DNA from 2 places in the Polaromonas sp. P1_E11 genome. Region 2 is predicted to be linked to the other one. Evidence: predicted binding sites of a transcription regulator. Region 2 holds the regulator's gene; the other holds the start of a gene.
What was found. The regulator NrdR, encoded in region 2, represses ribonucleotide reductase genes. The targets are predictions, from matches to a motif close to CACNANATNTNGTG.

Region 1: a site for NrdR is predicted at 4,568-4,581, ahead of AC1D11_RS12390 (ribonucleoside-diphosphate reductase subunit alpha). Genes of this name have one in related genera too.

Annotation. Positions count from the first base shown of each region.
Region 1 covers NZ_JBFUBA010000002.1:1,023,664-1,031,265, forward strand. Annotated here, with positions in the region: gene AC1D11_RS12365 (cytochrome C assembly family protein) at 1-181, shown strand, start outside; gene AC1D11_RS12370 (PP0621 family protein) at 178-420, shown strand; gene AC1D11_RS12375 (sensor histidine kinase) at 554-2,269, shown strand; gene AC1D11_RS12380 (sigma-54-dependent transcriptional regulator) at 2,275-3,723, shown strand; gene ampD (1,6-anhydro-N-acetylmuramyl-L-alanine amidase AmpD) at 3,710-4,309, shown strand; gene AC1D11_RS12390 (ribonucleoside-diphosphate reductase subunit alpha) at 4,752-7,602, shown strand, end outside.
Region 2 covers NZ_JBFUBA010000002.1:317,043-324,644, reverse strand. Annotated here, with positions in the region: gene AC1D11_RS08970 (PilC/PilY family type IV pilus protein) at 1-764, opposite strand, end outside; gene AC1D11_RS08965 (pilus assembly PilX family protein) at 761-1,345, opposite strand; gene AC1D11_RS08960 (PilW family protein) at 1,342-2,286, opposite strand; gene pilV (type IV pilus modification protein PilV) at 2,283-2,879, opposite strand; gene AC1D11_RS08950 (GspH/FimT family pseudopilin) at 2,893-3,474, opposite strand; gene nrdR (transcriptional regulator NrdR) at 3,559-4,008, opposite strand; gene glyA (serine hydroxymethyltransferase) at 4,109-5,353, opposite strand; ZMP/ZTP riboswitch at 5,398-5,527, opposite strand; gene AC1D11_RS08935 (lytic transglycosylase domain-containing protein) at 5,666-6,550, opposite strand; gene AC1D11_RS08930 (DUF748 domain-containing protein) at 7,337-7,602, shown strand, end outside.

The sequences.
Region 1 (7,602 bases), 710 kb from region 2:
CCATAAAACCGTGTTTTCGGTCCTGGCCTGGCTGACGTTTGCCGGCCTCCTGATCGGCCGGGCCCGCCTCGGATGGCGTGGCCGCAAGGCCGTCCGTGTGCTGTACCTGGGCTCCGGCCTCCTGCTGCTGGGCTACGCCGGTTCGCGCTTTGTACTTGAAGTCATTCTGAGGCGGGCATGAAATACCTTCTGGTCATGGGATTCGTGCTGGTGGTTTTCTGGCTCTGGCGCCACAACCGCGATACGGAAAGAAACGATGCGGCGGCTGCCCACCCCCGCCAGGCACCGGGCCGCGAAACGGCCGTTGCGGAGATGATCGCATGCGATGTCTGCCACGTGCATTTGCCGAAGTCCGACGCCCTGACAGGCGGCAAGGGGATTTATTGCAGTGACGCGCATCGCCGCCAGGCAGGAGACTAGGGCCTGCTAACACTATGTTTACAAATGCGAATGGGGTGAAAACGGTGCCAATCAAGGCGCGCGACGAATCCCAGACCGGGAGTCTGGGTGAGGAGCGCAACGCATCTTGCAAACATAGTGTTAGCAGGCCCCAATGAGCACGCCATCCCACTGGTTTGAAACGGGGGGCAAGGCATCAGGCGCGTGGGAGAGCGTGCCCGAACTGGGTTCCTTTGGCCGTTTGTGGCGTGTCTTCATGACGGCACGCGTTGCCATCGCCACGGTGCTCGTCATCCTTCAGGCGGTTATCTACGCGTTGGGCAACATCACCAACCGCTGGTCCATCGCGGTATGCATAGCCTACCTGTGCGCCACGCTGGCCGTGCGGGTTTGGGCCAAGCCGCGGCCGCCGGGCAGTACCTTTGACGCACAGTGGGCATTGACCATCGGCGTGGACGTCATCACGTTCTCAACGCTCAATGTCCTGCAATCGAGCGGCATCAATTACACGCCGCTGTTTGCCCTGCCGGTGCTCCTCGCCTCCATCCTCGGGCCGATTTTGCTGGCCTTCGGAACCGCTGCCAGCGTGACGTTGCTGCTGCTGGCCGACGCCTGGTGGAGCTCACTCCAGGTGCTGGGCGATTTCAATGCACGATTCCTTCAGTCGGGCTTGAGCGGTTCCGGTTTTTTCCTGGTTGCGCTGCTTGCAAACCACCTGGCGTTGCGGCTGGCCCGTGAAGAACAGCTGGCAAAACGCAGCCAGTCCGCCGCGCGCATGCAGACGCAGGTGAACGAACTGGTCATTGAAACCCTGGCCGACGGTGTGCTGGTGGTTGATATCAACGGCATCGTCCGGTCGGCCAATCCGGCATCCAGGCGTCTGCTGGGAGCCCGGGGTTCAGTTCGCAGCGCGCCTTTCATCCTCGTCATGGAAGCGGCCTGGTCACCCCTGGCGGAGCTGATGCACAGCACGTTCAGCACGCAAACCCCCCAGGAAGCGGACATCAGCCTTGAATATCCGGACAGCAATACCCGGCGGCTTCATGTGCGCACCCGCCTTGCCGCCTCAAAAAACGGCACCCATGAAAGCCTTTGTGTGATGTTCCTGGAAGACCTCCGTGAAATGGAAGCCCGCGTGAGGACCGAGAAGATGGCCGCCATGGGACGCATGTCGGCCGCAGTGGCGCACGAAATCAGGAATCCGCTGGCGGCGATCTCTCAGGCCAATGCCCTGCTGGAAGAAGACCTGCAGGACGAGCCGCACCGCCAGCTCACCGGAATGATCCGGCAAAATGCACAGCGTCTCGCCAGAATCGTCGATGAGGTATTGAACATTTCACGTGCCCAGGCACACCTGCCCTCGCCGCAAACCACCACTCTGGCACTGGACGAAACCGCTCACAAGGTTGCCACGGACTGGGCAGGGCAGACTGCGGCATCCCAACGCATGAAGATCACGGCAGATTCGGGTAACGCCGTTGTGTGCTTTGAGCCCGAGCATTTGCGCCGCCTCATGGTCAACCTCCTGGACAACGCCCTGCGCTATGCCAGCACGTCTTCGCAGGCGATTGAAGTCTCCACCCAGCTTGTTACGCCGGGGCAGGCCCGTCTGTCTGTATGGAGCGATGGCCAGCCCATGGAGCAAACCGTGCAGACACACCTGTTCGAGCCATTTTTCTCCTCTGAAAGCCGCTCCAGCGGATTGGGCCTGTACATCTGCCGTGAATTGTGCGAACGCTATGGCGCCCTGATCGGCTACCAGCGCGTGCAGCGCAGCGGCGTTGATGGAAACGAATTTTTTGTCATATTCGCACCTTCCGGCCCGTCTGTGACCTTGCCTGCGGCTTCTTTTGCCACAATGCCAACCTGAAAACCATGAACACCCCCATTCCCGTTTCCCAGCAGGCACGCATCCTTGTCATTGACGATGAACCGGATTTGCGCACCCTGTATGAGCTCACGCTGCTCAGGGAAGGGTATCGGGTGGAGGCGGCCGGTGACCTGCTGCAGGCCCGCGAACAGCTCAAGGCGCATCACTTTGATGCCGTGATCACCGATATGCGCCTGCCAGACGGCCTTGGCCTCGAATTGCTGCGCGACATGGTAGATCAGCAAAGACCCGAACGGTGCGTGGTGATTACGGCCCACGGCTCGGCCGAAAATGCGGTAGAAGCCCTCAAGGCCGGCGCGTTTGACTACCTCACGAAACCGGTCGACCTCAAACAGTTCCGCAGTGTGGTGGCATCAGCTGTGCAGGGCGCCAAGCATCCGGCACAACAGGCCAAAAGCGATCGAAGTGCACCGGAACACGGGACCTCTGCCTCCGGCCAGAAAAAAACCGGGGACGGCGCCCAGATTCTGCAAAAACTGGTGGGTGAATCGGCCGTCATGCGCGCCGTCAAGTCGCGTATCGTCAAGGTGGCGGGGAGCATGGCGCCCGTCCTCATTCAGGGGGAGTCGGGCACCGGCAAGGAGCTGGTTGCACGCGCCGTACACGGCTGCAGCCACCGTGCGGCAGGGCCTTTTGTCGCCGTCAATTGCAGCGCCATACCCGAGAACCTCCTCGAAGCGGAGTTTTTCGGTGCACGCAAGGGTGCCTATACCGGATCAGCGCAGGACCGGCAAGGCTACTTCCAGGCAGCCAAGGGCGGAACCCTGTTTCTCGATGAAATCGGCGACCTGCCGCTGGCCATGCAATCCAAACTCCTGCGCGCTATCCAGGAGCGCACCGTCAGGCCGCTGGGTTCGCCGCAAGAAGATACCGTGGACGTGCGCATCGTCAGCGCAACACACAAAAACCTGGCGGCGGAAGCCCAGGAAGGGACATTCCGCCAGGATCTTTATTACCGGCTCAACGTGATTGAAATTGCCGTGCCGGCCCTGCGCGAACGCAGGGAGGATTTGCCGGCACTCTGCACTGCCCTGCTGTCAAGAATCTGCCAGGAGTCCGGGTTCAAGATGCCCGAGTTGACGGACGCCGTGATGGAACAGCTGCAGTCCAGGCCCTTTAACGGCAATGTCAGGGAGCTGGAAAACATCCTGCACCGGGCGGTGGCGCTCGGCGAAGGAAGCGCACTGCATTTTGATGCGCCGGCCGAAGAACATGTCCCCGTCCCGGAAAACCTGCAGGATTACCTGGATGGGCAAGAGCGAAACATCCTGACCAAGGTTTTGCTGGAAACCGGCTTCAATCGCACGGCCGCCGCCGCGAGGCTGGGTTTGAGCCTGCGGCAGATCCGCTACCGCATTGCACGCCTGAATATCGCCACGCCGGGCAATGACGACCTGGCCGACGGACTTGACCCTGCCGATGACCCCGCCTGAAAGGCCCAATGCCCTTCCCCGGCCTTTGTGGCAAAACGGCTGGTACCGCTATGCACGCGCACTGGCTTCGCCCAACTTTGGCCCACGCCCTCCCGGTACGCAAATCGACCTGATCGTCATCCACTCCATCAGCCTGCCGCCAGGTGAGTTCGGCAATGACAACGTCCAGCGCCTTTTCACCAACCAGCTCGACTGGGAGGCACACGCTTACTTTCAGGGCATTCGCGGCCTGCAGGTTTCATCGCACTTTTTCATCGCCCGAACCGGCGCGCTGTGGCAATTTGTGAGCGGTGACGACCGTGCCTGGCATGCCGGGGAATCCAGCTACCGCGGACGCACCAACTGCAACGACGATTCCATCGGCATTGAACTGGAAGGCCTTGAAGGGGATACCTTTGAAGCGTCCCAATATGAAACCCTGACCGGGCTATGCGCCTCGCTTTTGCAGCGCTATCCCATCGAGCATATCGCCGGGCACGAGCACATTGCACCCGGCCGCAAGCAGGACCCGGGCCCTGGCTTCAACTGGCCTCTGCTGCAAAAATCGCTGTCGTCACCAGCTAGGTGTTTTCCCGAAATCATGTGACCAGCGCACCCTGACGCGCTCACCATTGCGGTGCGTCTCGCTGTCGAAATTTCCGGTTATTTTTACCGCGCCAGCAGCGACCGGCGCTCCCAACCAAAAGCCCGCGAAAAGTCGCGCCACAGCGCTGCATCAGCTTCGCAAGCCTGATGGCATCAGGCTTTCAGCGAAGTTGAACGAGCCGCCATCAAGCCCTGATCGAGTCGTCTGGAATGGGGCCCAAAAAGCCACAAAACGTAACGGTGCATTTAGTCAGCGATACACTACCTGTAGTGGCTTGTATTCCCTCCATACCCTAGGTATAGTGTCTAAGCCCTAATTCAGTTTGATGTAATTCGGGTCAGGAAATGAAGGAGCAGGTTGATAGACCTGTGCAATACCTCAATGTATCCAGAGACCCCGAACAGCGCATCAAACCACCATAAAACAAAGCAAAGAGGAAGTCATGCAAACTGCACAACACGCGGTGCCCGTCACGTCGAGCGTTCTGGCAAGCAACCCAGCAACCGGCGATACCAACGCGCAAAGCAACCCGCTCGCCCATTACCAGATCATCCGCCGCAATGGCGGTGTGGTGCCGTTCGAACCCAACAAGATCGCCGTGGCCATGATGAAGGCTTTCCTGGCCGTGCATGGCACGCAGGGTGCGGCTTCGGCCAGCGTCCGAGAAACGGTTGACGGCCTGACCCAGGCGGTCATCCGCGCCCTGATGCGTTCGCGCCCAGGCGGTGGAACCTTTCATATAGAAGACGTGCAGGACCAGGTCGAGCTGGGCCTGATGCGCGGCGGCCACCACGAGATTGCCCGCGCTTACGTGCTGTACCGCGAAAAGCGCACGCAGGAGCGCGCACGCCAGCCGCAAACCCAGGCGCCCGCGGCACCGCTGATCCATGTGACCGACCGCGGCAACCGCGTCGCGCTGGACATTCGCAACCTGCAGGCGTTGATTGAAGCCTCCTGCGCCAACCTGGGCGCGGATATCAAGCCCGACCCGATCGTTGCGGAAACCATGCGCAACCTCTATGACGGTGTGCCCATTGACGAGGTCTACAAGGCGTCCATCCTGGCAGCGCGCACCCTGATCGAGAAAGACCCTGACTACACCTACGCCACCGCACGCCTGCTGATGCACACCATCCGCCGCGAAGTGCTGGGTGAAGAAGTCAGCCAGGAAGACATGGCGATTCGCTACGCCGAGTATTTTCCGCAGTTCATCGCCAAGGGCGTGCAAAACGAGTTGCTCGACGAAAAGCTCCAGCAGTTCGACCTGACCCGCCTGGGAGCCGCGCTCAAGCCCGAGCGCGACCTGAAATTCGACTACCTCGGCCTGCAAACCCTGTTTGACCGCTATTTCCTGCACGTGCGCAAGCAGCGCATTGAGCTACCACAGGCTTTCTTTATGCGCGTGGCCATGGGCCTGTCGCTCAACGAGATCAACCGTGAAGAGCGCGCGATCGAGTTCTACGAAATCCTGTCGTCCTTCGACTTCATGTCGAGCACGCCCACCCTGTTCAACGCCGGCACCCTGCGCTCGCAGCTGTCGTCGTGCTACCTGACGACCGTCGCCGACGACCTGGGCGGCATCTACGACGCCATCAAGGAAAACGCCCTGCTGTCCAAATTTGCCGGCGGCCTGGGCAATGACTGGACGCCTGTGCGCGCCCTGGGCGCTCATATCAAGGGCACCAACGGCGAATCACAAGGCGTTGTGCCTTTCCTCAAAGTCGTCAACGACACCGCCGTGGCGGTTAACCAGGGAGGCAAGCGCAAGGGCGCCGTCTGCGCCTACCTGGAAACCTGGCACCTGGATATTGAAGAGTTCCTGGAACTGCGCAAGAACACCGGCGACGACCGCCGCCGTACGCACGACATGAACACCGCCAACTGGATTCCCGACCTCTTCATGCGCCGCGTGATGGAAAAGGGCAGCTGGACGCTGTTCTCGCCCTCCGACACGCCCGACCTGCACGACAAGTTCGGCAAAGACTTCGAAAAGATCTATACCGCCTACGAAGCCAAGGCCGAGCGCGGCGAGATCAAGCCATCCCGCAAGCTGCAGGCCACCGACATGTGGCGCAAGATGCTGTCCATGCTGTTTGAAACCGGCCATCCCTGGATCACCTTCAAGGACGCCTGCAACGTGCGCTCGCCGCAGCAGCATGCCGGCGTTGTGCATTCGTCCAACCTGTGCACCGAGATCACCCTCAACACCAGCGACACCGAAACCGCTGTCTGCAACCTGGGCTCGGTCAACCTCGTCCAGCACTTGAAAGACGGCGCAGTCGACCACGAGAAGCTTAAAAAGACCATCACCACGGCCATGCGCATGCTGGACAACGTGATCGACATCAACTACTACGCCGTCAAAAAGGCCCGTGATTCCAACATGCGCCATCGCCCTGTGGGCCTGGGCATCATGGGTTTCCAGGACTGCCTGTATGAACTGCGTGTTCCCTATGCTTCCCAGGAAGCCGTCGAGTTCGCCGACAAGTCCATGGAAGCCGTCTGCTACCACGCCTATTGGGCGTCGACCGAACTGGCCAAAGAGCGCGGCAAGTACGCCACGTACAAAGGCTCACTCTGGGACAAGGGCATCCTGCCGCTGGACACGCTGGACATGCTGGCCGAGCAGCGCGGTGGCTATGTGGAAGTCGACCGCTCCGCCAGCCTTGACTGGGACGCCTTGCGCAAGAAGATTGCCAAAGACGGCATGCGCAATTCCAACTGCGTGGCCATTGCGCCCACAGCCACCATCTCCAACATCATCGGGGTGGATGCCTGTATCGAACCCTGCTTCGGCAACCTGTCGGTCAAGTCCAACCTGTCCGGCGAATTCACGGTCATCAACCACTACCTGGTCCGCGACCTGAAGCGCCTCGGGCTGTGGGACGACGTGATGGTGGTGGATCTGAAGCACTTTGACGGCTCCCTGCGTCCGATCGATCGCGTGCCGCAGGACGTCAAGGCGCTCTACGCCACGGCGTTTGAGATTGAAACTTCCTGGATTGTCGAAGCGGCAGCGCGCCGCCAGAAGTGGATTGATCAGGCACAGTCGCTCAACATTTATATGGCGGGCGCTTCGGGCAAAAAGCTCGACGACACCTACAAACTGGCCTGGCTGCGGGGCCTCAAGACGACTTACTACCTGCGCACGCAAAGCGCTACTCATGCCGAGAAGTCGACTGTGACGGCCGGAAAAATGAACTCGGTTTCTTCCGGCACGGCAACTTCGGGCGGCGGCATGAGCGCGCTTGAAGCGGCCGCCGCTGCAGCTCAGGCCCAGATGAGTGCATCAC
Region 2 (7,602 bases):
GAGTTATTTCCGTTGGAGGCGGCCTTGTCTTCACTCCAGTAGCATTGCCAGCGTTCGTTGGCGTTCCACAATGCATAGTTTCCGTCCGCAACAAGAATGGACGGTGCAGCAGTACTGCTGAAGGAGGCGTTGCACAGCGTGATTTCCGCCTTCGTAAAAGGCGTCAGTTTGTTGATGTCTGCACCTACATAGTATTTCGCGAACGCATGGGCATCTGTCGGCAAATGGGCGCGCTCCAGCACCGTCAATGACGTGCCCGAAACGATCGAATCGTCCGTGCTTCTAAAGCCGCCATAGAGAATCCGGCGAACCACGTCCATGCGGGTCATGGTTGCCCAGTTCATGAAATTGCCGCTCCACTCCGAGTTTCCACCGGTGTAGTTGCAATAGCCGTCGCTGGCTACCTGCCTGGTGGGGGCAAAGCGGTTGTTGGTGGTGCTGTACTGGTAGCAGCGCTGGTTGTCAAAATAACCGTAGTACTTATAAGAGTGTACGTATTGGGTCTCTGGAAGACCGTCTCCGTCAAGGTCGGAATATTCGTTGTAGGCTTTGTAGAAGAGCTGATGGTCGCGCGACAGGTTGAGCATGACCATAGGCGCGCCTTTTATCTCGGAAAGAAAAGGGGGCAAAGGCGTGAAGTTCACCGCGTGCGTTTGCAACGCCAGCAAAGCGCTTCCCAGCAACAGTACGAGTTTGAAGCGCTCCCTGAGCCAGGTATAAACGGTTTGTTTTTTAAACCAAGATATTCCGTGAGTGGTAGTCATATGGGAAGTGCCTTAACTGCGGACTGAAGCATGATCTGGGTGGAGGTATTTACGCCAAAGCCGACGGCTGTAATGCGATACACGGTGGAGTCGCCAAGAGGAAAGTATTCAAGCAAATAGCGCGGCTGCTGCGCCACCACAGGAAGTGCCGCAGCACCCGTGTAGGTGCCGTAAGCAACGCTTGCGCCGCTGGTGGCCCACTTGGTTGTGTCTTCCCAAACCGGGGTCACCATTGCGCTGGAATCACATCTGCCTAACGGGCAAGTTGTGTCGAAACCGTCGCCGCGGTTAATCAGTTCGGCCCGGCAGCCGACAATGGCTGTGGTGCATAGCGTGCCATCGACGCGCGTGTTTTTTATATCCAGTTCCGCATCGCGCAAAGCCGCTTCGGCGGCCTGAAAGGCCAGATTGCGGTCGGATTCATTTCGAGCAATCCTTGACGAGAAGGTTGAGCTTTGCATTGCGGTAACTCCGAGGGCACTCAGAATCACCAGAAAGATCATGACAATGACCAGCGATATTCCCCGTTGATTGGGGGTGCGTGGCGGCATGTCCCAACGAAAATGATGAGAACTCTTCATGCTGGCGTCCTGTTTCTTAAGTTCACAATGCTTGTAAACCGTCTAAAACTCTGTGAGGGCGGCGGCGTAAAACTGTTTCCGTAACAGTCCGTGACCTGCGTCGCCGTGTCATTGCCCGACGCCTGAATGGATTTGGTCAGCACGCATACCTCCACAGCAACTACCTGCGCCCAGGTTCCCGCGGCTTCGATGGTTGCGGCCGTGTTTCCGGCTTGAGCCGCATTTTTGTCTATGGTGGATGGCGTCAAGTACGTTATGGCCATCTGGTGGACACCGGGGATGAGCGGTTGTGCCTGGAATGTCGCCGTGGCCCCCGCCACTGTCGTTGGGTCGGTGACGCAGCTCAACTGTCCCATGGTGGTGGTTCCGTAGGGCGTCTGGGCCGTGGCGGTGGAGATAAAGAAATACGACCGCACTTCATAAGTGGGGCTGCCACCCGCAGGAATACTTGCAACAGTGACCGGCGCGTTGCCCAGGCAATCGAAACCCTGAAATTTTGCACCGGATGTGTTGTTCGCGTCGGTATCGTAGAAGATGCCAATGGAGGCGGACCGTGTGGTGCCTGCCGGGGTCGAGCCCAAACAGGCCAGGTCTGTGGTCGAGGTTGCTGTTTTGGGGTTGGTCATTCCAAAATCGCAACCACGGATTTTTAAATCGCTCGGACCTTGCGGCCCATTGGCCTTGGGGTCAATTGAAACGTAACCGGCGCTTTGAATATTTCTTGCAAGCAGGTTCAGCGCAAACCGGCCACTTTCCTCCATTTGCGAGTTTTCAGTGACTGCATTAAAGGCTTGCTTGGAATACAGATAAGTTGATGAGGCAACAACTGACAGAATAAGGCCGATCACCAGACCGACCATTAACTCGATCAGTGTCAATCCCGAGTTTTGGCTCGGCCGGGAGCCTTGTAAAGCTTGAATAGGGCGCATGCTTGTACTCATGGAATGATGTCAGTTCTGGAGCACCGAACTCCGTCGGGGACTGCCGCCGCGGCCGGGCAACAGTTTCGCCAGGCGATGCCACTGGTTGCGCTGGTGCAGACGGTGGAGGTCTGAAGGACGCCCGTGGTGGAATTGATGAATTCCTTGTCCACATACATGGCCGTGACGACATATCCCGTGCTGCTGGCACCTTCAAGGTTGACTGCGCCGCCTGGAAGCGCCGCTTGAGCTTTTGCCAGCCACGCCGATAAGTCGTCATCGGCAATCTGCTTTGTCGTGCAGGCCGCGCCCGAGGTGCGGCAGTTATTGCTGGTGAGGCTGGCAGTCTTGGCGGTTGTGTAATTGGCGGTATAGACGTAATAGCCATTGGTCCCGCCAAGAGGGTTCGCTCTGATGCGCTCACTGATGTCGCCCGTCAGTTCGGCAATCCGGTGAGTCGCCCACGACGATTTTTGATACGCCAGTGCGTTCATCTGCAGACTGGCAAGACCTAACAAGCCCAGCGACAGGATCAGAATCGAGACGAGCGCCTCAATCAGCGTGGCGCCGCGCTCGTGATGGTGGAACGACTGGATTTTTTGTTTCTGTTTCATGGTGAGGTCATGGTCAAAATGCGTCACATTGGCTGGCGGAATATGGGATAACCCGTACGCGTCCTGGCTTGCTTATGCAAACAGATCTTCCATACTTGAATTCGTATGCAGTATCTGAGGCTGCCACTGCGTGGATGTCGAATCGGTGAGCAGTTTGCGACATGCCGACTGCCCCAAACTTGATGTTTCCAACACCTGCGGGCCTGACGAAAGCGGTTTCGGTCCCATTTACGTCCATCGCAGGTATGGTTTTGAGCAGGATGTCACCGGTGTTTCGGGTATCGCTGCCATCAACGTCCACAAATACCTGGATCTCATATTGGTTCCAGAACTGGGAGGAGACGCAGGTGTTCGCGGCGTTATCTTTAGGGCAAATGATCACCGATTGATTCCGCACGAGGGCTTCACTGCGAGCGTAGTTAATCAGCCCTATAAACCCGTTCACGTTGGAGGACAGCTGATTGCTGACAATGAAGGATCTCAGGTTGGGCAGCGCCACGGCCATTAAAGCGCCCAGAACCGTCATGGTGATCAGCACTTCAATCAGCGTGAAACCTTTTTGAAGGCGACCAATGCGCAATGTGTGAAGATTCATTTACGCAGTGTAAGCAAGCCCTACATAAAGATCGCTGCCGCCCATCGCGACCAATACGCCACCTGTCGGCGCCAGGGTTTTCCCTTACCGTCGAACCTCGTCCACCAGCGTCTTGAACTCGTCAATATCCTCAAAACTGCGGTAGACGCTCGCAAAGCGGACGTAGGCGACCTTGTCGAGCTTGCGGAGCTCACGCATGACGAGCTCGCCGATGCGGTTGGAAGGCACTTCCCGCAGCCCCAGGCTCAGGAGCTTTTCCTCGATGCGTTCAACCGCCGAGTCGACCTGCTCGGTGCTGACGGGCCGCTTGCGCAGCGCCAGGTTCAGGGACGCCAGGACTTTGCTGCGCTTGTATTCGATGCGCCTGCCGTCCTTCTTGACGATGGACGGGAAGGTGACATCGGGCCGCTCATAGGTTGTGAAGCGCTTTTCGCATGCACCGCACTGGCGGCGGCGGCGTATGAATTCGGCGTCTTCGCCCACCCGCGTTTCCACGACCTGGGTTTCAAGGTGGCCGCAGAACGGGCATTTCATGGGGTTGGGCCTGAATTTAAAGGTGTAAATCGGCCTCCAGCCCAATCAGGACGAGCGCAAGCAGCTATTAAAATCATAGTGCCTGCGCTGTCCGTCATGATCAGCGGTAGACCGGGAAGCGGCTGGTCAGGGCGTGAACCTTGGCGCGGACCGCTTCGATGTTGGCCCCGTCGCGCGGGTTGTCGAGCACGTCGGCGATCAGGTTGGCCGTGGCGCGGGCTTCTTCGTCCTTGAAGCCGCGCGTCGTCATGGCCGGGGTGCCAATGCGCACGCCGCTGGTGACCATCGGCTTTTCCGGGTCGTTCGGGATGGCGTTCTTGTTGATCGTCATGTGGGCGCTGCCCAGCACGGCTTCGGCTTCCTTGCCGGTGATGCCCTTGGCGCGCAGGTCGACCAGCATGACGTGGCTTTCAGTGCGGCCGCTGACGATGCGCAGGCCGCGCTGGGTCAGGGTGTCGGCCACGATCTGGGCGTTCTTCACGACCTGCTGCTGGTAAGCCTTGAACTCGGGCGCCATGGCTTCCTTGAAGGCCACGGCCTTGGCGGCAATCACGTGCATCAGCGGGCCGCCTTGCAGGCCGGGGAAGATGGCGCTGTTGATGGCTTTTTCGTGCTCGGCCTTCATCAGGATGATGCCGCCGCGCGGGCCGCGCAGGCTCTTGTGTGTGGTCGAGGTGACGATGTCGGCGTGCGGCACCGGGTTGGGGTACACGCCTGCGGCCACCAGGCCGGCGTAGTGGGCAATGTCGACCATGAAGATCGCGCCGACGGCCTTGGCCACCTTGGCGAAGCGCTCGAAATCGATGCGCAGGCTGTAGGCGGAGGCGCCCGCGATGATCAGCTTGGGCTTGGTCTCGTGGGCCTTGCGCTCCATCGCGTCGTAGTCGATCTCTTCCTTGTCGTTGAGGCCGTAAGAGACGACGTTGAACCACTTGCCGCTCATATTAAGGGCCATGCCGTGCGTCAGGTGGCCGCCTTCGGCCAGGCTCATGCCCATGATGGTGTCGCCGGGCTTGAGGAAAGCCAGGAACACGGCCTCATTGGCCGATGCGCCGCAATGCGGCTGCACGTTGGCGGCCTCGGCGCCGAAGATGGCCTTGATGCGATCAATGGCCAGCTGCTCGGCCACGTCCACGTGCTCGCAGCCGCCGTAGTAGCGGCGGCCGGGGTAGCCTTCGGCGTATTTGTTGGTGAGCTGCGAGCCCTGCGCGGCCATGACGGCGGGCGAGGCGTAGTTTTCGCTGGCGATCAGCTCGATGTGGTGTTCTTGCCGGGCGTTTTCAGCCTGGATGGCAGCGAAGATTTCGGGGTCGGTTTGTTCAACCAGGATGTTGCGGTGGTACATGGCAGTCCTTAAAGACGTGGTCCCTGCTCTTCAATGAATGAAACAAGGGCTGCCCAGGCGAACGGCTGAACGCTTCGGCCCAACGGCTTTCAGCGGTGCGCTTCCCAGTGGTGTCCCACGTCAGCTCCAATGGTTGCGAAAACCTTGAGCCTATCGCCAGTTGCGCACCTCGCTAGTGTAACTGAGCGCGCCCAAAACCTGCCGCCTCCGGGGTTCTTCACCTGCAGCCCGAAAAGCAAAAAGCCGGGGCGCTGGCAGCGGCCCGGCTTTTTGGCAGTGGATGGGGTGAAAAGGCCCCACAAAGCGGCCGAATCAGGACTGGTTCAGCAGCGCCACCTTGTCAGGCGTCTTGCCATCAGCGTCGGGTGTGGCCGGCAGGGAGGCCGGCACCGGGCGCGACGAGCCACCGGGTGTGGTGAAGAAAGGCGAGGGCGCACCGCGCTTGGAGGCAGACGCCACCACAGCCAGCAGGCGAGCATGTTCGCCCATCACCTTGCCGGCGTAGCCGCCGTCGTCGTCCATGTTGGCTGCGCCCACATAGTATTTGAGGCCGCCTTCGATGGAGCCGGCGCGGGCGATGCATTCCTGCAGCACCTTGACGCCGACGCGCAGGTTGGTCACCGGGTCAAACGCCGCCAGCTTGCCGCCGAAGTTGTCGTACTTGTCGTGGTGCACCTTGGTCATGACCTGCATCAGGCCCTGCGCGCCCACCGGGCTTTGCGCGAACGGGTTGAAGCCGGACTCGATCGCCATGATGGCCAGGATCAGGGTGGGGTCGAGCTTGGCTTTCTGGCCGATCTCGAAGGCCTCGGCCACCAGCACGCTCAGCGGCTCGGGCGCGACGCCGTACTTCTTGCTCAGCCAGTAGGCCACTGCCGCCTGTTGGGCGGGCAGGTCTTTCGGGTTGGACGCCGTGGCGCGCTCAATGGCGGCCGGCTCGGTAAAACCGATGGCGGCCTCCTGGCGCTGCTGCAGCCAGGTCATGAGCTTGAATTCACCGGCCTGACGCAAGTCGGGCCGGGCTGTCAGGGTGATCACCGCAAATACGACCGCCAGGCCCAGAAGGGCGAAGCTGTTGTGGGTAATCTCGAAAAAGCCTTGGGAGATGTCGTCAACAATGTTTGAAACACTGCTTCGCACATTCTTGATGTGTGCGTTGACATTCAGGTTAAGGCCGAATTGTCCTAGCGCTGTCATAGCACTCCTTTCTACGCTTGCAGGCCTTTGGGGGCCAGACAGGCTTTGATTGGGTCGCCATCAAACCAAGGCAAGCCTTTTGGGTGTTGACCCTTGTTTGACGTTGCCGGCTTCTTTGAGGAATAGGGCAGCGGGTTCGGGTTGTCCCTAGGATTCGTGGGACTGGCGGGATTCTATGGGGTTGGTTAATAACCTGTCAATAATAACAAATCAATTCTTTATATCAAAAAGTCAAATAAAAACCTTGATTTCCGGCAAAACCGGCCTGAATCAAGGTGTTTACGGGCTTTATTTGAGATGGAGCTCTAAGTTAAGTTTTGCCTCTAAAAAGCGCGATCAGCCTTTCGCGGCTGCGCTTGTAGGCCGTTTTCCATGTTGCATGTAGTCGCCGGATCGGCGCCTGTGGCCGGCCTGGGTTGCCTGGGAGCACACAAAAAAGGCAGCGGCAATCACATCCCGCGCTGTGATTGAAAAGATGGTCTTGCCTCCATTCGGGCAGAGGTTTAACCTGCAATTGCGTGTTTACTCACGCATCAACCGGGTAACCAACCCCGGAAAATCTGGAAGCAATCACTTGCTTTCATCGCACTGGAGACGATAACTCTCTTCTTTGCGGAACCCCGACGGCATGAGCATAAACGCCCGCCGTCAACCCCGGTCGGTCTAACTGCCCGGGGTTTTTCATTTGGGGGCGCCACTTTTCACGGGCTTCAATGCCCTTCGGTTGACCGTCTTTTTCAAATAAATCATTGACCTGACGGCCCCGGCGCTAAAAACTCGACGCCTATGGCAATCAAAGATTTGAAGAACAAATGGCGAAAATTCAACTGGCGCGAGACCAATTGGCAGGAAATCGGCAAAACCCTGCCGGCCAGGGCGGCTGCCGTGGGCCGGTCGCCGCTCTGGCAGCGCCGCGCGGCCTGGGCGGTGGGCAGCTTGCTGGTGTTGTGGGTGCTGGCCTATGCGGCCGTACCGCCCATCCTCAAATCCCAACTGGAGAAGATCGCCTCTGAAAAGCTGGGCCGGCAGGTCACTGTGGGCGAGGTTAACTT